DNA from 2 places in the Paenibacillus sp. FSL K6-4396 genome. Region 1 is predicted to be linked to the other one. Evidence: riboswitches for the same ligand, from Rfam matches in the RefSeq annotation. Region 1 holds a riboswitch; the other holds the start of a gene.
What was found. Region 1 has a riboswitch for glycine ahead of gcvT (glycine cleavage system aminomethyltransferase GcvT). Riboswitches for the same ligand answer to the same signal wherever they lie in the genome.
Positions count from the first base shown of each region.

Region 2: linked by a shared signal. The riboswitch ahead of sdaAB (L-serine ammonia-lyase, iron-sulfur-dependent subunit beta) and the one ahead of gcvT (glycine cleavage system aminomethyltransferase GcvT) in region 1 are both predicted to bind glycine.

Region 1 is NZ_JBBOCR010000001.1:5,531,417-5,540,731, reverse strand. Features, by position in the region: gene ptsP (phosphoenolpyruvate--protein phosphotransferase) at 1-178, shown strand, start outside; gene gcvPB (aminomethyl-transferring glycine dehydrogenase subunit GcvPB) at 416-1,855, opposite strand; gene gcvPA (aminomethyl-transferring glycine dehydrogenase subunit GcvPA) at 1,990-3,345, opposite strand; gene gcvT (glycine cleavage system aminomethyltransferase GcvT) at 3,342-4,478, opposite strand; glycine riboswitch at 4,695-4,795, opposite strand; glycine riboswitch at 4,799-4,921, opposite strand; gene gcvH (glycine cleavage system protein GcvH) at 5,266-5,658, shown strand; gene MHB85_RS24205 (PTS mannitol transporter subunit IICB) at 6,078-7,532, shown strand; gene MHB85_RS24200 (BglG family transcription antiterminator) at 7,571-9,315, shown strand, end outside.
Region 2 is NZ_JBBOCR010000001.1:504,248-513,562, forward strand. Features, by position in the region: gene pstC (phosphate ABC transporter permease subunit PstC) at 1-637, shown strand, start outside; gene pstA (phosphate ABC transporter permease PstA) at 640-1,527, shown strand; gene pstB (phosphate ABC transporter ATP-binding protein PstB) at 1,540-2,295, shown strand; gene MHB85_RS02430 (phosphotransferase enzyme family protein) at 2,520-3,512, shown strand; glycine riboswitch at 3,861-3,983, shown strand; glycine riboswitch at 3,988-4,123, shown strand; gene sdaAB (L-serine ammonia-lyase, iron-sulfur-dependent subunit beta) at 4,236-4,925, shown strand; gene sdaAA (L-serine ammonia-lyase, iron-sulfur-dependent, subunit alpha) at 4,915-5,892, shown strand; gene MHB85_RS02445 (alpha-glycosidase) at 6,063-7,823, opposite strand; gene MHB85_RS02450 (response regulator transcription factor) at 8,052-8,735, shown strand; gene MHB85_RS02455 (HAMP domain-containing sensor histidine kinase) at 8,762-9,315, shown strand, end outside.

The DNA of each region.
Region 1 (9,315 bases):
TCCATTGCTGCTTGGTCTTGGATTGGATGAGTTCAGCATGAGCGCAACCTCCATCCTGCCAGCTCGTAGTCAGATCACCAAGCTGTCCCGTGCGGATATGCAGGAACTGGCTGCTAAAGCTCTGGATATGCAAACGGCTGAACAAGTCGTTGAATTGGTTCAAAGCATTCAAGCGTAATGTAATTTTACGGGGTTTCCACCCGATTTTAAGGGTTTCTTTTTCCGATAAAAAGCTGCAGTCGTGCAGCAATTTTGCCGGTATCCGCGATTCATTGTGGATATCGGCTTTTTTTGTTGCGCGAATGTATAGGAGGGGAGTACGAGGAGAAAGACCCTGTAATGTCTAGGCAAAAAAATGCTCTTGCTGGGGTAAGTTAACATCAGCAAGAGCATGGATTAGAAATTCACTTAGTGTTTAACTGCATGCGCAGTTGAGTACAGGTTTGCGGGCGGCAGTGGTCTCATCAAGACGAGTGACTGGTGTTCCGTAAGGTGCGTTGAGTACCAACTCTGGTGTCTCTTCCGCTTCTTTGGCAATCCGAATCATCGTATCAATGAACCCATCCAGTGTTTCTTTGCTTTCGGTTTCCGTCGGCTCGATCATGATGCATTCCTCAACGTTGAGCGGGAAGTACACCGTAGGTGGATGATATCCAAAATCAAGCAATCGTTTGGCAACGTCAAGTGTGCGCACACCATATTGCTTCAAACCCCGACCAGACATGACAAATTCATGTTTGCATACACCCGGATACGGAATCTCGTAGTATGGTGCGAGGCGGGCCATCATATAGTTGGCATTCAGTACCGCACATTCAGACACACGGCGCAAGCCTTCCGGTCCATAGGTGCGAATGTAGGCATAGGCACGTACCAATATACCGAAGTTACCGTAGTAGGCTTTCACCCGGCCAATGGATTGATCGCCTTCACGATCGAATGCATACATACCGTCATCATTTTTGATCACCATCGGTTTAGGCAGGAACGGGATCAGGCGGCTCTTCACACCGACTGGTCCGGCGCCAGGTCCACCACCACCATGAGGTGTACTCATCGTTTTGTGCAAGTTCAGATGCACCACGTCAAAGCCCATATCACCCGGACGGGTAATGCCCATAATGGCATTGGAGTTCGCGCCATCGTAGTAAAGCAAACCACCAGCCTGGTGTACGATGGATGCAATCTCCTGAATGTCTTTCTCGAACAAACCAAGTGTATTAGGGTTTGTGAGCATCAATGCTGCCGTATCCGAACCGACGGCTGCACGGAGCGCGTCCAGATCGACCAGTCCATCTGCGCGGGATGGAATCGTCACAGTTTCAAATCCTGCAACGGTAGCACTTGCTGGGTTGGTACCATGCGAAGAATCGGGCACGATGACTTTGGTACGTTGTTCGCCACGACCTTCGTGGTAGGCACGAATCATCATAAGTCCAGTCCATTCTCCATGAGCACCAGCGGCTGGTTGCAAGGTTACAGCGTCCATACCTGTCAACCCCGCAAGGTCGTTTTGCAACGTATACAACAGTTCAAGTGCACCTTGAATGCTGGATTCATGCTGGTACGGATGGATTTTGGCGAATCCATTGTAACGGGCCACGTCCTCATTAATCTTTGGATTGTATTTCATCGTACAGGAGCCCAGTGGATAGAATCCGTTATCTACGCCGAAGTTGCGGCGGGACAACGCAGTATAGTGCCTGATAACATCTACCTCGAACACTTCCGGTAGTGCCGCTGCTTCCGAACGGAGCATTTCCCGGGGAATCAACGTATCGGCAGCCTGACGAGGAACGTCACATTCTGGCAAGGAATAAGCGACACGTCCAGGGCTACTGAGTTCAAAAATCAATGATTGTTCCGGAGCAGGAGATAGGGTCTGTGCACTGAATGTTGTATCCGTCTCAGGTTTAGACGAAGTGGAGAAAGAGGTGCCTGTTTCCGATTGTCCTTGTGCCGGTGTTGTCGTTGTCGTCGTTTCCTGAGTCACAGCGATCCCTCCAATGCTCGTGCGAATTCGTCAATCTCTTCCTTACTGCGTCGTTCGGTAACAGCAATCAGCATATGTCCGGCAAGCTCCGGATAATCACGTCCGAGTTCGTAACCACCAATGAAGCCTGCATCCAGCAGTTTCAGTTGAAGAGCATCCAGATCGGTTCCTTCAGGAAGTTTAATAACAAACTCATTAAATGTGGGTGCATTAAAAGTAAGGCTAACTCCAGGAATCGCAGTTAATGTATTCAGGGTGTAATGACTCTTTTGCAGATTCAGATCCGCGACATCGATCATGCCTTGTTTCCCCATGATGGACATATACACAGATGCGCTGAGTGCAAGCAAAGCCTGGTTGGAACAGATGTTGGATGTCGCCTTTTCGCGGCGGATATGCTGTTCACGTGCTTGCAGTGTGAGTACAAATCCACGTTTTCCGTTGCGATCCTTGGTCTGGCCTACAATTCGGCCAGGAATTCGGCGCATATGAGGCTGGGATACGGCGAAATATCCGCATGTCGGGCCGCCGAGTGAAGCGGCGATGCCAAGGGGCTGCGCATCACCTACAACGATGTCGGCACCCAGCTTGCCTGGGGCTTCCAGCAGACCCAGCGATAGCGGGTTGGCACTTACAACGAGTAGGCCCTTGTGCGCATGCACGAGGTCGGCAGCCTGCTTCACATTTTCCACGGCACCAAAGAAGTTCGGACTCTGGATCATGACAGCAGCGGTATCGTCCGATATGGCGGCTTGCAAGGCATCCCAGTCCGTGACGCCATCCTTATAACCAATCTCGACAATCTCCAGACGGAGTCCGTGCGCATACGCCTGCAATACCTGACGGGCTTCCGGATGAACGGTACGGGAGACGATGAGCTGTTTGCGACGAGTTGCCGCTGCGGCCAGATTACCTGCTTCAGCAAAGGCGGTTGCGCCGTCATACATACTGGCATTGGCTACAGCCATACCGGTTAATTCACAGATGTAGGATTGAAATTCGAAAATGGCCTGTAGTTCACCTTGGCTGATCTCAGGCTGATAAGGTGTGTAGGCAGTGTAGAACTCGGAACGGGAAATGACATGATTGATGACGGAAGGAACATGATGATCGTATATACCTGCGCCGAGAAAGCTGGCGTGTGTTTCGAAATTGGCGTTGGCGCCGGCTTGTTTGGACATATGACGTGTTAGCGCATATTCATCAAGTTTGGAGGATACGGGCAGCTCGCCCTGATAACGAATCTCTTTTGGAATGTCCTGAAACAGTTCCTCCAGCGTATCCACACCGATGGTTGCGAGCATGGCGCTCTGATCTTGTTCAGTCATGGGAATGTACCGGTGCTTGCTCATGCTTGATCAGCTCCTTGAGTAGGTGTCTTAGACGTACGTGTCCGTTTATGAAAAGGGGTCTTCACAACCTCGGCTTTTAGTTTCTTGCCGCGGATCTCAATCTCAAGCGGGGTTCCCAGCGCAGCGTATTTGCTGTCGATGAGGGCAAGCCCCAGATTACGCTTCAATGTAGGTGATTGCGTGCCTGTTGTCACTTCACCGATCTGTACGCCTTCGGCGTAAATCGGATAGTGGGGGCGAGGAATACCGCGCTCCAGTACTTCGATGCCGACCAGTTTACGGGCGGGCCCGTCATTTTTTTGCTGTAACAAGGCTTCGTGTCCGATAAAAGGTCCGGCATTCAGTTTCACAAACATACCAACGCCAGCTTCTAGCGGAGAGATCGTTGCAGATAATTCCTGCCCATACAGAGGCAGCTTGGCTTCAAAACGCAGCGTATCCCTTGCACCAAGTCCAGCTGGAACCAGCCCATGCTCTTCTCCAGCCTGCATTAATCCATTCCAGATTACAGTAGCCTGGTCCACAGGTACATATAGCTCAAAGCCATCTTCACCGGTATAACCGGTACGGGACAACAGTAATTTTACTCCGCATACTTCAGCATCCTGCACAAAACGAAACGGTTCAATCGTGGATACATCCGTATCTGTAACTTTTCCGATAATGTCTACAGCCAGTGGACCTTGCAAGGCGAGCAGCGCCGTCTGCTCCGAATCGTTGGTCATGCTTACGCCAGGGATCAAGTGCTCTTGCAGCCACGCCCAATCCTTGTTGATATTGGAGGCGTTAACGACGAGCATATAATGCTGATCTTTCAGCTTATACACGAGCAGATCGTCCACCACACCGCCATCTGGATAACACATCAGGGTGTACTGGGCTTGACCGGGAACCAGCGTGGTCACATCATTGGTCGTCATTTGTTGCAAAAAAACTTCGGCCTGCTCACCCTGTACTGTAAATTCGCCCATATGGGATACATCGAACAGTCCAGCGCGCTCGCGTACCGCTTCATGTTCTTTTTGGATTCCGCTAAATTGCACCGGAAGCTCCCAGCCTCCAAAATCAATGCACCGTACACCTTCGTATTGCTGATATAGGGGGAAGAGTGGTGTTTTAAGCAAATCGGACATCAAATCACCTCGTCATGGACCGTCAACCGGCCGGAAATATAATCGTGGATCAATGAAGCAGGGTATTTTTAAATTTTTCAGCTAGATATTTTCATAACATAAGTATGGTAAGCAGCTAGGGCAGCGCCGTTCGACATCCTGTTTTTCGTTTTTTGGGAAAAAGGAAAAGGACAGGCCAAAGAATCGGCATGCCAAGTAGCACGCTGTATTCTAAGGCTCTGTCCCTTGTACCTGAGAGTTACCCCGCTGCGTTGTGCAGCAGGTTTCCCCTTGGGTGATCATAACGCCCGCACAGGGCGAATAGATTCTCTCCAGAGTTGCGTCCCGTAAAAGTCCTTTTGCCTGAGAGATTCACCCCCGCTTATCGGTGGTTTACTCCTTCGGCGTTACCTCATGTACATCCCGAATCGGGTGTCACGGGTAATCTCTCCCTTTACATTCATCCGCGAGTATAACATAGTCCAATAAACACATTTACTCCTCTCATTAAAACGTGAATCCACTACCGATGTCAAGAACGATATCATTGATAATGAATAAAAACCGAATATTTAATATATTTTAAGTATTATTGTTCGTGTATTTAAAAAGATTGCGCTTACTATTCTAATATTCACCAGTATATGAAGAAAGAGTGTAATCCGGTTACAGGATTTAGAGGTGTTCAGCAAATAAATTGTGAGGTATCTTGACATTTGATTCATAAATATCATACGCTATGTTCTGGGAAAAGGGTTAAGGTCAAAGAACGCATGCACTCATTTAATGAAAAGCGAGGCGGATATCGATGAGCGAATTGAAAAGTGATTTCCTGTACAGTGAAGAGCACGAATGGGTGCAAACCGTAGGGGAGGATACTGTACGTATTGGCATTACCGAGTTCGCGCAGCATCAGCTGGGTGACATTGTGTTTGTGGAATTGCCTGACCTTGAAACCAATGTAAAAGCAGAGGACAGTATTGGAACAATAGAATCGGTCAAAACAGTTTCGGACTTGTTCTCTCCCGTCACAGGTTCTATTATTGCAGTCAATGATTCGTTGCAGGACTCACCTGAACTTGTGAACAGCTCTCCTTACGAGGAAGGCTGGATGATTGAGATTCGTGTTGAGGGAGATCTGACAGCAGCATTGTCTACATTGATGAATGCAGACGCGTATCGTAAACATACGGAAGAATAGTAGCAACGAACTTGTACTTATTAACATATATTTTATAACCAAATGAAATGAGCTTCATATTGTTTCGACCTGTGTGAGCCGGATGCTTGCACAGGTTTTTTGTGCTTTCCAGGAATAGTTTTGAATGTGGATTGAAGCAGATTGTGGATGTAAATCACCTGATTGGACCAAGCTATAGGTTAGAAAATGATTCTGGAAATGATAAAAGTCATAGGCAAGAAAAGCCTTGCGTACCAATGGATTCAGCCATTATGCATCGATTAAAACGATTACATAACCTAATGTTGTCATCATTGTTCATGACGAAAGTACGCTTTCATTTCATTGAACAGGAGAGCATTCTCGCTTAGGATTACAGCAGGGGAGAAATGATACCCCTTTCATAAATCATAATCACTTGATCCAAGGAGGATAATACAATGAGTAATTTGGACCAATCGTCCAATTCCAAAGGTGGGCTACGGGTTGGTGTTCAGCGTTTTGGCCGATTCCTGAGTGGTATGGTCATGCCGAATATGGGAGCGTTCATCGCCTGGGGATTAATTACGGCTCTGTTCATTCCAACAGGCTGGTTCCCTAACGAGACACTGGCACAGCTAGTTGATCCGATGATCAAATATTTGCTGCCACTGTTAATCGGTTACACCGGGGGTACGATGGTGCATGGTCAGCGTGGTGGTGTCGTGGGTGCCATTATGACCATCGGGGTCATCGTGGGTAGTGATATCCCGATGTTCCTCGGTGCCATGATTGCCGGACCACTGGCAGCATGGATTATCAAAAAGTTCGATAAATCCATTGAAGGTAAAATTAGAGCCGGATTTGAAATGCTGGTTAACAACTTTTCAGCCGGTATTATTGGCGGGATCTTGGGGATTTTTGCGCTACTGGGCATCGGGCCTGCTGTAGAAGCAATTAGCAAAGTATTGTCTGCGGGGGTACAAGGCTTAATGAATCTGGGCTTGTTACCACTGGTCAACCTAATCATTGAACCAGGTAAAGTATTGTTCCTGAACAATGCGATCAACCACGGAATTCTGACACCGATTGCAACAGATCAAGCGAGAGAATTAGGGCAATCCGTATTATACATGCTTGAATCGAACCCGGGTCCGGGACTTGGTATCTTGCTTGCTTACTGTTTCTTCGGACGCGGAATGGCCAAATCTTCTGCACCAGGTGCCGTTATCATTCATTTCTTCGGGGGAATTCATGAGATCTACTTCCCTTACATTCTGATGAGACCCATTTTGATTCTTGCCGCAATCGCGGGTGGCGTCGCAGGTACATTAACATTCATGCTCACCGGAGCGGGACTTGTTTCGGCACCATCACCGGGTAGTATTATCGCGTATTTCCTCTTAACACCAAAAGGTGGATACCTGCCGATGCTCGCAGGGGTGCTTGTAGCAGCCGTCGTATCTTTCCTGGTTGCAGCGGTGTTGCTGAAAACGGGTAAACAAAAGGACGAAGATTTGGAGTCCGCATCCAGTCGGATGAAAGACATGAAGAGTCAAGGAACCGTGCCAAACGCTGGCATTACGGCTAATCGACGTGAAGCAGACAGAGCCGCAGATATGGCTTCTTCTCCAGTGAAAACAGATGTGAAGAAGATTGTTTTCTCCTGTGATGCAGGTATGGGCTCGAGTGCCATGGGCGCTTCCATTCTTCGCAAGAAGATGAAGGCAGAGGGGATTGACGTTACGGTGACCAATACGGCCATCAGTGATATCCCGCCAGATGCAGATGTGGTCATCACACAACAAATATTAACCGATCGTGCCCGCTCCGTTGCGCCGAACGCAGAACATATATCCATCGACAACTTCCTAAAAAGCCCGGAATACGATGCGCTCGTTGAACGTCTAAAGTAATTGTACGCATTTGTTTTCCCTGAGCCGGAGGCTGAGATATGAGTATTACCAAAAGACAACGTGAAATCGTGGAGTTTCTGCTGGAGCATCCACATGAAGTAACAGCCGGCGAAATCGCCGTTGAAGTAAAGGTCAGTACCCGAACGGTTCACCGGGAGCTGCAAATGATTGAACAATGGCTTGAACCTTTGGGCATGAGGCTGGAAAAAAAATCGGGAACCGGTATCCGAATTGATGCCAGTTCCGATGATCTGGCTGTATTGCGCCAGCAACTAGAGGGTAAAGAATATGTAGAGTTTACGCCGGAAGAGCGTAAGCTCTTCATGCTTTGCATCCTGCTTGATGAAGCGGAGCCTGTAAAGTTACTCGCTCTGGCTTCGGATCTGAAAGTGACCGTATCCACCGTAACCACGGATTTGGACGATCTGGAGTCACGAATTCGTCAGGCGGGACTAAAACTGGTTCGCAGACGTGGATATGGCGTCAAGATTAACGGGAGTGAGACGATTCATCGCACAGCCATAGCTGCACTTGCTCTGGAATTTCTGGATGAATCCGACCTGTTCGGAAGACAACCTGAACAAGGTGGCTCCATCGTAAACCAAAAATTGCTGGATATGATTGGACACGGTGATGTGCTTACGATAGAAAATGCGTTATGGCAACCAGATATTGAATGGCTGGAGAACATCCCGGAACGTCAATACATGAAGCTGCTGATTCAATTATCCGTAGCGGTTGTCCGTATTCGTAAAGGTTTTGGTATTGGTGGTATGTCTCTACGAGAGAACACGGGAGATGCAGTTGCAGCGCAAGATGAGATGAAGGTTCCGCCTTATATGGCTTCACGCTTGTGTAGTGTGTTATCCACTCAACTGGGGCTGACATTCTCCCAAGAGGAGCAAGCTTATTTTCACAGACTATTAGTTGAGACAGAGCAGCGGATTCACTCTTCGCGGCTGTTGCCAATAGACGACTTAATTTTACTGGACAGGGTGCATTCACTGATTGATCAGATGCAGGGGAGAACGCATTACGCCTTTCATGAGGATCGTTTGCTTCGTGAAGGTCTGCTTGCTCATATGCAACCTGTCATGGAGCGTATTGAAGGGCACCAGATGATTCGTAATCCGCTACTGCAGCAGATCCGGAAGGATTATGATTCACTTTTTGAAGATGTCAAAAAATCTGTGGGGCAAGCTTGGCCAGGCACAGACGTTCCGGATGAGGAAATTGGTTTCCTGGTCATGCACTTTGGGGCTTCCATCGAGAGGTTGCGTACATTGAAACGGGAGATCAGGGCGATCATCGTGTGTACAAGCGGAATTGGATCATCACGCATGCTATCCAGCCGATTGTCCAAGGAGATTCCCGAGATTCGAATCATGGATAGCGTGTCCTGGTATGAAGCTGCCCGGATACCTACAGATCAATATGATCTGGTGTTATCGACGGTCGATCTGCCGATGGATGAGCATCAGTATTACAAAGTGAGTCCACTGCTTACGGCAGAAGAGAGCGAACGTCTGCGTCATTTTATCCGAACAACAACATTACAACGACAGCATAATAAGCCCCGTGAAGCAGAGGTTCAGACAACAAGTCGTTACTCGGACCCTGATGGAATGGAAGCTATTTTAGTTGAAATCGTCCGAATTATTGGCAAGTTTCAGGTGTACCCGCTGGATAATCAGGATATCGGGTTCTATAAAACGGTGTATGCGATGTGCAACGTACTCCATGGATCTGGTGTGTTGAAGGAACCAGAGGAGATTGCAAAACG
Region 2 (9,315 bases), 5.0 Mb from region 1:
GCTTGCAGCATTGATCGCTAGTCCACTGGGCCTGTGTGCAGCACTCTTCATGACAGAGATTGTACCGGGTAAAGGGAAAAAGATATTGCAACCGGCGATTGAGCTTTTGTCTGGAATTCCGTCTGTTGTGTACGGATTTATCGGTCTGAGTGTCATCGTACCTTTGCTGCGCAGTATCTTTGGTGGAACAGGCGTCGGGATTGCAGCCGGATGTCTTGTTCTCGCGGTAATGATTCTTCCTACGGTAACAAGTATTATGGCAGATGCGTTGTCCGCGTTGCCAAAAGGATTGCGTGAATCCTCTTACGCACTGGGTGCCACTCGCTGGCAAACCATCTACCGTGTCATCATTCCAACGACTTTGCCAGCTTTGTTGACAGGTGTCGTTTTGGGTATGGCCCGTGCTTTTGGTGAGGCCCTTGCTGTGCAGATGGTTATCGGTAATGCACCGCATGTTCCAACATCCTTGCTCGAATCGGCTTCAACATTAACAAGTGTAATTACACTCAGCATGGGTAACACCACGATGGGTTCTGTTCATAACAATGCACTGTGGAGTATGGCGCTTGTCCTGCTGGTGATGACATTTGTCTTCGTCATTCTGGTTCGCCTGCTTGAAAGGAGGAACCGGGTATGAAAATGAAGGCAAAGACGGTAGATAAAATTGCAACATCCGTTATCGTTGTATTGGCCCTGTTCATTGTTATTATATTGCTCGGTCTGCTTGGCTTCATCATGTATAGAGGCATTGGACATATTAGCTGGAACTTCCTGACGAGCGCACCCCAGTTGCTTAAAGGTGGCGGCGGGATTGGTCCACAGCTCTTTAACTCCATATTCTTGCTTCTCCTGACATTGATTGTGACCATCCCACTCGGATGGGGCGGCGGAATTTACATGGCGGAATACGCCAAACCAGGCAAGATTACCAGCTTCATTCGTCTGGTCGTTGAAGTGTTGTCCTCATTCCCATCCATCGTTATCGGTTTGTTTGGTCTCTTGTTGCTAGTCAATCAATTTGGTCTTGGTTTCTCCCTGATCTCAGGTGCCTTGGCTCTGGCGATCTTTAACTTGCCACTGATGGTGCGGACAACGGAGCAGGCCTTCCGGGCCGTTCCGAAGGAACAGAAGGAAGCAGGTCTGGCGCTTGGGCTGTCCAAGTGGAAAATCATTACTTCCATTCTGTTGCCTGTAGCATTACCGAGCTTGATTACGGGTACGATCCTGGCATCGGGCCGGATCTTCGGTGAGGCAGCCGCATTGATGTTCACCGCAGGTATGAGTAGTCCACCACTGGACTTTACGGATTGGAATCCGACAAGTCCAAGATCACCACTTAATCCTTTCCGTCCGGCAGAGACACTTGCTGTCCATATCTGGAAAGTGAATAGTGAAGGTATTGGGCCAGATTCCAAAGAAGTGGCAGCAGGGGCATCTGCCGTGCTTGTCATTCTCGTGCTGGCGTTCAATCTAAGTGCACGCTGGATCGGTCGGGTTGTATTCCGCCGCATGACAGCTTCGAAATAAGGAGGAACCAACATGGCCATACCTTTTGGTACGGAACAGTTAAGCATATATTATGGACATTTCCAGGCGGTCAAACAGATTAGCCTGACGTTTCCTGAAGCAAGCGTAACGGCTCTTATCGGGCCGTCTGGCTGCGGTAAATCCACGTTCCTCCGGTCGCTGAACCGGATGAACGACGAGATTGCCGGTTCCCGTACAGAGGGACATATCTGGATGGACGGTAACGATCTGAATGAGCCTGGAACCGATGTAATCAAGCTTCGCCAGAAGATTGGCATGGTGTGGCAGAAGCCGAACCCTTTTCATAAGTCCATCTACAACAATATCGCGTTTGGCCCCCGCTACCGCGGTACGAAGAGTAAGAAGGCACTGGATGAAATTGTGGAAAAAAGCTTGCGCCGTGCTGCGCTCTGGGACGAAGTGAAAGACAGACTGCATGAGTCAGCTCTGTCTCTCTCTGGCGGACAACAGCAGCGCCTATGTATCGCTCGCGCTTTGTCTGTTGAACCACAGATTCTGCTGCTCGATGAGCCGGCATCTGCACTTGACCCGGTATCTACGGGTAAAGTTGAAGAGTTGATTACCGAACTCAAGAAGGAGCTGCGGATTGTTATTGTTACCCATAACATGCAGCAGGCGGCACGCATCTCGGATTACACAGCTTATTTCTATCTGGGAAGCATGATTGAGCATGGGGATACAGAGCATATTTTCACGAACCCGGACAATCGTCTGACGCAAGAATACATTATGGGTCGTTTTGGTTAATTGGATCATGGAGTGTCACATAGAGCAATAGACAGAGAAATTGAGAAATAAATAGAGACAAAAGAAAGCACAATGCCTGGACGGTTGTTCGGGGGTTGTGCTTTTTTAATTTATAATTTTATTAGAATTTTCTGTATGTGACATAAACATTATGCTACGATATTTAGTAATAAGAGAGCGTTTACATTACTTTGAAGGAGATGTTGATAATCACTACGGATCAGATGTCTTACGACCATATGGCAGCTCAGATTATACAGAACTACACTATTGAGAAACCTGTCGTTTCCTATATTCGTCACAACGAGAATCTGACGTATCATGTCGTTGATGAAGCAAGCGGGCAGAAGTATCTGCTCCGTATCCATCAAGCCGCATATGCAAGTATGACAGGCATTCAGCATACACCTCCTGCGCTGGAGGCAGAGATGAATCTGCTTCATGAGTTAAATGCAACGACAGCATTGCGCGTGCAACATCCAGTACGCAACGCATCCGGTGAATGGGTCACGGTATGGACAAGTGAGGCAGGGAAAGAGATCTGCTGTACAGTACTGGAGTGGATTGAGGGCAGGGACATCCAGCAGGGAGAACGTCTGACAACAGAGCAGATCTATGATCTTGGGGCACAACTGCAGATGCTTCATCAATATGGGCGTGAGCAGAATCAGACAGATCGAACAAAGGTGCGGCCGGCATATGGCAACATTCATGAGAACTTGGTCATGCTAGGGCAGCAAGAGGAAGGTGTCCGACTGGGGATTTTTACAACGGAAGACTTCGATCTGCTTCGTGAGACGTTTGAGAACATTAATGAGCAGCTAGAAACATACCCGCAGCACGCGGAGACATGGGGAATCATTCATGGGGATATTACTCGCAACAATCTGCTGATCACGGATCAGGGGATGTCCATGATTGATTTTTGTCTACACGGTTATGGTTATTATCTTTTCGATGCCGGAGGGGCAGCGCTTATGTTCAATCGGGAGGAACGTGACATATTCTTATCAGGTTATACCAAACAGATCGCACCACTGACGGATCGTGATATCCGATTAATGGAAGGGTTCATGTTGATCTTTACACTTGGTTATTATGCTTTTCAGATGGGGAACGAGTCTAGGCACGAGTGGATGAAAGATCGCATGCCGAAGTTATGCAGCAAGTATTGCAGACCTTATGTACAGAACGAGAGTATCTTCTACGAACTGTGAATTAGGGTGTGCAGATCAGGATAGGCCACGAACAGTGTGGTTCAAATATTATGGTTGCCTGAATACCCGAACAGTTTCGTGGACAATATCATAAATAGTAGTAAGCGCTTTATGAATTGAAGGAAAATGAAATAAGCTGTTTAAAAGTTCTCTTTATCGAATTAATGTAATGAAAGCTGACAAAATATTCTGGTTTTCATCGGTTCAATCGAAAATGAGGGAAATACATCCAAAGAAATCGTTAAGTTTGTTGACACTGATCTTCCGGTCGATTAATCTTAATGAAGAAGAAATGAACGATTTCCATTACTGTTCTGACATACGCTCAGAATGGTTCCATACAGCGGATGATAACGAGCGGGAGAGACCTGAGTTAGCCGAGCAATGGCTAGTCTTCAGGCACCGAAGGAGCAAGCTGCTGCGCACCCGGCGCAGCGGTTAATCTCTCAGGTAAATGTACCATCGTTGGACGCAACTCTGGAGAGTGCGCGAACTGCGCCACCCAAGGGGTATATGATCAGTCAGCCTGGTGACCTTGTCTGCAATTGCAGGGCATGCACCTTGTCGTGAGACACTGCTGATCGTGAAACTCTCAGGTATCGAGGACAGAGAGAGGGCCTGTGGCCTTCTTCTGTCCTTTTTTGATGTCATCATTCAGTAATAAAGGAACATTATGGCATGGGATCTGGATGAAAATGACGAATACAATTGGAGGGTTATAAGGTGCGATTTAAAGATGTTTTCTCAATTATTGGTCCGTCGATGACGGGGCCTTCAAGTTCACATACAGCTGGAGCGGCAAGGTTAGGGAGAATTGCTCGACAGTGGCTAGGATGTACGCCAGATCGTGCCCGGTTGACACTATACGGTTCATTTGCTGACACGTATCAGGGGCACGGAACAGATCTGGCACTGATCGGCGGTTTGCTGGATTATGTCACAGACGATCCGCGTATTCCGGATGCAGAGCAATACGCAGAGGAAGCGGGCATGGAGGTTGAGTTTTATACAAGTGGCCTGCCTGCTCCTCATCCGAATACGGTCAAAATTGAGTTGTGGCATGAAGAACGTGCCTGCTCCTTGATTGGTGCATCTATTGGTGGTGGAAGCGTATCGGTGCATTCGATGAATGATTTTCGTGTTCAGATTAGTGGTGAGTTTCCGACACTCGTTCTGCGACATGCGGACAAAGCAGGAGTGCTTGCCTCGGTAACGTCCACGATCAGTTCATCCGGGGTTAACATCGGGTATATGCAGGTGGACCGCAAAGCCCGTGATGGCGAAGCGCTGACCGCGATGGAAATGGATGGTGTGCCTAATCCTGATATGCTCAAGCGCCTGAAGGAGCTGGATCATGTACTGGATATTCGTGTCATCGATTTGAAGAGAGGAGTTGATTCGGATGCGATTTAAACATTTACACGAACTGAATACGATCTGTACAGCGGAATCCAAAACGATTGCTCAGCTGATGATCGAGGAGCAAGTTCAGGAGACCAATACACCGGAAGCGGATGTTGTGAAACAGATGTCTGAATATTATCAGGTGATGAAGGAAGCGGTACGTAAAGGGTTAACGGAAGATACAACATCACGCAGTGGATTAACGGGTGGAGACGGTAAAAGAATGGCCGAGTACATTCGCAAGGGTGAGACTTGCTCAGGAGATGCTTCCGCACTTGCCATGGCGTATGCCCTGTGTGTATCTGAAGTGAATGCCTCGATGGGGCGGATTGTGGCAACACCAACAGCCGGTTCCTGCGGCATTATCCCTGGTGTTTTTATTAGCTCACAGGAGCGATTTGGCTGGACGGACGAACATTTGGTGAACGGATTGTTCTGTGCGGGAGCGATTGGTTATGTTATTGCGAACAATTCATTTATCTCTGGTGCCGAGGGTGGCTGTCAGGCGGAAGTGGGTTCCGCGATTGGCATGGCTGCGGGTGCCATGGTTGAACTGCGTGGAGGTACACCGGAACAGGTCGTTCATGCGGTTGGCCTAGCATTAAAAAATACACTGGGCCTTATCTGCGATCCAGTTGCAGGCCTCGTTGAGATCCCGTGCATCGTCCGTAACGGACTGGGTGCAGTTACGGCGCTGGCTGCGGCTGACATGGCACTGGCCGGAGTGCGTAGTGCTATTCCGTCAGATGAAGTCATCGACGTTATGCTGGAAGTAGGCAGTGCGATGCCGAGCCGCCACCGGGAGACGGCCCAAGGCGGACTGGCCCAGACACCAACGGGCCGTAAAATGATGCAAAAGCTGGCTAAACCGAAGGCAAAGCGTGCAGAGCCTGAGCAGGAGTCGAAGCCAGCGGATTCTGACACAATTACAAGTGGTACGGATAATGCTCAAGTGCACACGGACCCTCAGGCTTAAGCTGAACGGGACCACTGAGATATAACCAGGGACATTATGATGTATAACGGCGAATACAAAACAAGCGTCCGCGAACCTGAATCCGGGTTCTGCAGGACGCTTGTTTATGCTGCCAGATGAAGCGAAGATAGGCTACTTAGATATGGCTCAGAAGTATGTGTATTATAACTCTAGTCCGGGCTCACAGCCGTACTCAGTACGGCATATCCATATGCGGGCAGTTCAATGGCGAGCACGCCATCTTCCTTGGCGGTACGATGGTTTCCACCGAATAGCTCGGTCCATTCCCCGTCACCGGCCTCCAGTTCGACAATAGCCGTCTCTTCGGATCGATTGAACAGAACCAGAATGCGTTCCTCCTCATTTTGCCGCTCAAATACCAGTTGGCTGCCATCGGTACGAGCCTGCAGGAAACGAACGGTGCCTTCTGCACGCAGGGCAGGATGAGCATGACGCAGGGAGATCAGTTTCTGATAAAAGTCGAACAGTTCTCGGTCCTGCTTCGCTTCATCCCATTCCATGCATTTACGGCAGCCCGGATCATGTTCGCCGTCCATGCCAATCTCGTCTCCGTAATAGATGCACGGCGCGCCCATGTAACTGAACTGGAATAATGCAGCCAGCTTCATCTTGCGCTGGTCTCCTTCACACAGCGTGAGCAGTCGCGGGGTATCGTGACTGTCCAGCAAGTTAAACGCCACTTCGCTGGCCTGAAGCGGATAACGGGATAATTGTCGACCGATGGAGTTCGCGAACTGTTCGGCGTGCATTGTATTTTTCACAAAGAAGGCATTTACGGCATCGGTAAACGGATAGTTCATGGACGCATCGAACTGGTCGCCTTGCAGCCAGGAGGAAGACTCGTTCCATACTTCGCCCAGAATGTAGGCATCCGGATTAGCGGCTTTGACCACACGGCGGAAATCACGCCAGAAGGCATCATCCACTTCGTCTGCAACATCCAGCCGCCATCCGTCCGCGCCCACTTCCTTGATCCAATACTCGGCAACCTTCAGCAGATAGTCCTTAACCTCGGCATTCTCTGTATTCAGCTTTGGCATGTGCGCTTCGAATCCGAAGGTCTCATACGTAGGAATGCCGTCCTTCACGTCCAGCGGGTATTCGTGTACATGGAACCAGTCCTTGTATTTGGATTGTTCTCCGTTCTTCTGTACATCCACAAACGGCGCATACGTCTTCCCGGAATGGTTGAACACAGCATCCAGCAATACGCGAATTCCACGTGCATGGCACAGCTCGACCAGTCGTTTCACGGTATCTGCGTCACCAAAGTGCCGATCTACCCGCAGGTAGTCTTCAGTATCGTATTTGTGATTGGTGGTAGCTTCAAAGATGGGGGTGAAGTAGATCGCATTAATGCCCAGATCACTGATGTAATCCAGATGGTCGATCACGCCCTGAAGGTCACCACCGAAGAAATTGAAGGGTGTCGGCTCGCCGCCCCACGGTTCCACCTTTTCCGGACTAATATCCGGGTTGCCGTTCGCGAATCGTTCAGGGAAAATCTGATAGAACACCGCATCCTTAACCCATGCAGGGGGTGTGAATACAGCTCCGGCATGAATATAAGGGAACTGGAACATACGACCCGGATCGTCCGGTTCTTCTTCCTGGAAGTCCGTCTCGGTCATCCAGATCTGTTCGTCTCCGTTTTTCAGCAAAAAAGAGTACTTCAGTCGGTGGTAGGGAGGTTTCACCTCGCCCTCGAAGTAATCGAACATCGAGTCAGAAGTGAACTTTGTTAAGGGGACCAGCGCTTTGGTTGCATCCCACGTATATTTGTCTCCGGTCAGGGCATGTACCTCAGTCAGATCATTCTTTTTGGCGCGCAGGCGCAGATGGATTGTATCTTGGTCATAGGCATAGGCCCAGTTTCGTTTCGGTTGATGATAGATGGCTTCCAGCAGCATAATGAATTTCCTCCCGTCAGGTGTAGGTATAATATGTACTTGGTAGATTTGATTGATATAACATTCCCCACGTTAATGGATAAGCTATAATTAGAATGTGTGGTAACGTAAAGGAATTCAATATGGTTTCAACAAGATATGAATCCATCTGTTATAGACAGCTTTTATTATGATGATGCTCAGATATATCATTAACCCAATGGGGGCAGAAAGGAAACGACTATTCGAATGAAAACCAAACTGTTATATATTGAAGATGATACGGAAATTGCGACTTGGGTCAGAGCCGATCTGGAGGAGCGCGGTTATGAGGTGGTATGGCTCGGCAGTGGTGAAGGTGCAGCGGAGGCTGCTGTCGGTTGCTCACTCATTATTCTGGATGTCATGCTGCCCGGGCTGGATGGATTTACGGTGGGCCAGCGACTGAAAAAAGAACATCCCGCGGTGCCCATTGTCATGCTCTCGGCCAGAACGTCCATTGACGACAAGTTGCATGGTCTCGATTTTGCCGATGACTATGTAACAAAACCATTTCACCCCGATGAACTGGCTGCCCGGATTGAGGTCCAACTGCGTAAGGCGGGAACTGCGGTCTCATCGGATACAGCTCTGAAGCTGGATCATCTCTCCATCTATGAGAAGGATAACCGCATCGTCAATGAGGAGACGGGGGATGAGATTGTTTTATCGGGAAAACAGTTCCACATCTTCGCCTACCTGCTACGACATATGGGCATGATTCGAACCAAAGAGCAGATCTATGAAGCCGTCTGGAACGAGCCCTATCTGGATGGAGACAAGACTTTGATGGTACATATTCGACATCTACGTGAGAAGCTGGAACTTGATCCGGCCAATCCGGTAATTATTCAGACAGTCCGCGGTGTGGGATATCGCGTGAAGAAGCCATGATCCGGCGGTTCCGAGAACGGAAGACGATGAAGTCAGAACGGAAGGGAGAACGAAGCGCGGGTCAAAAGCAGTCTGGGCGGCGCAAGCTACGCTTCGGGCGGTCCTTGATGTCCAGATATATCATCCTGATTCTAGCGGCAGTATTATTCGTGCCCGTCGTTCTTCCGATTATATCCATCCTATATGTTGTCGTAGTGAATAACACGAACACGAATCAAGCGGCACCCTATGGTGACGTTACTCGGATTAGTAACCTCTGGTCGCGTGAAGCAGAGAACCTGAATGGTGCTTCAGATGAGGAGGTTAAGGCCCGTTTGGAGCAATTACATGCATCGTATCCCAAGTCTTCCATGTATCGTGTGAATGCGAGCGGTGAGACCCTCTTCATTATCGGTGGTGAGGATGTAAACATTCAGAAATCCACATCCCCGGATGGCAGGACAGACACGACATTGAGATGGTCACTGGACACCGGGCAAACGGCAGAGACTCGAATTCCGGCCATATGGAATGTGAGCAACACGGTGCAATTCATGAAAGAAGCATCCTTTCGCGATCCGCTAACCGTAGTTACATACAT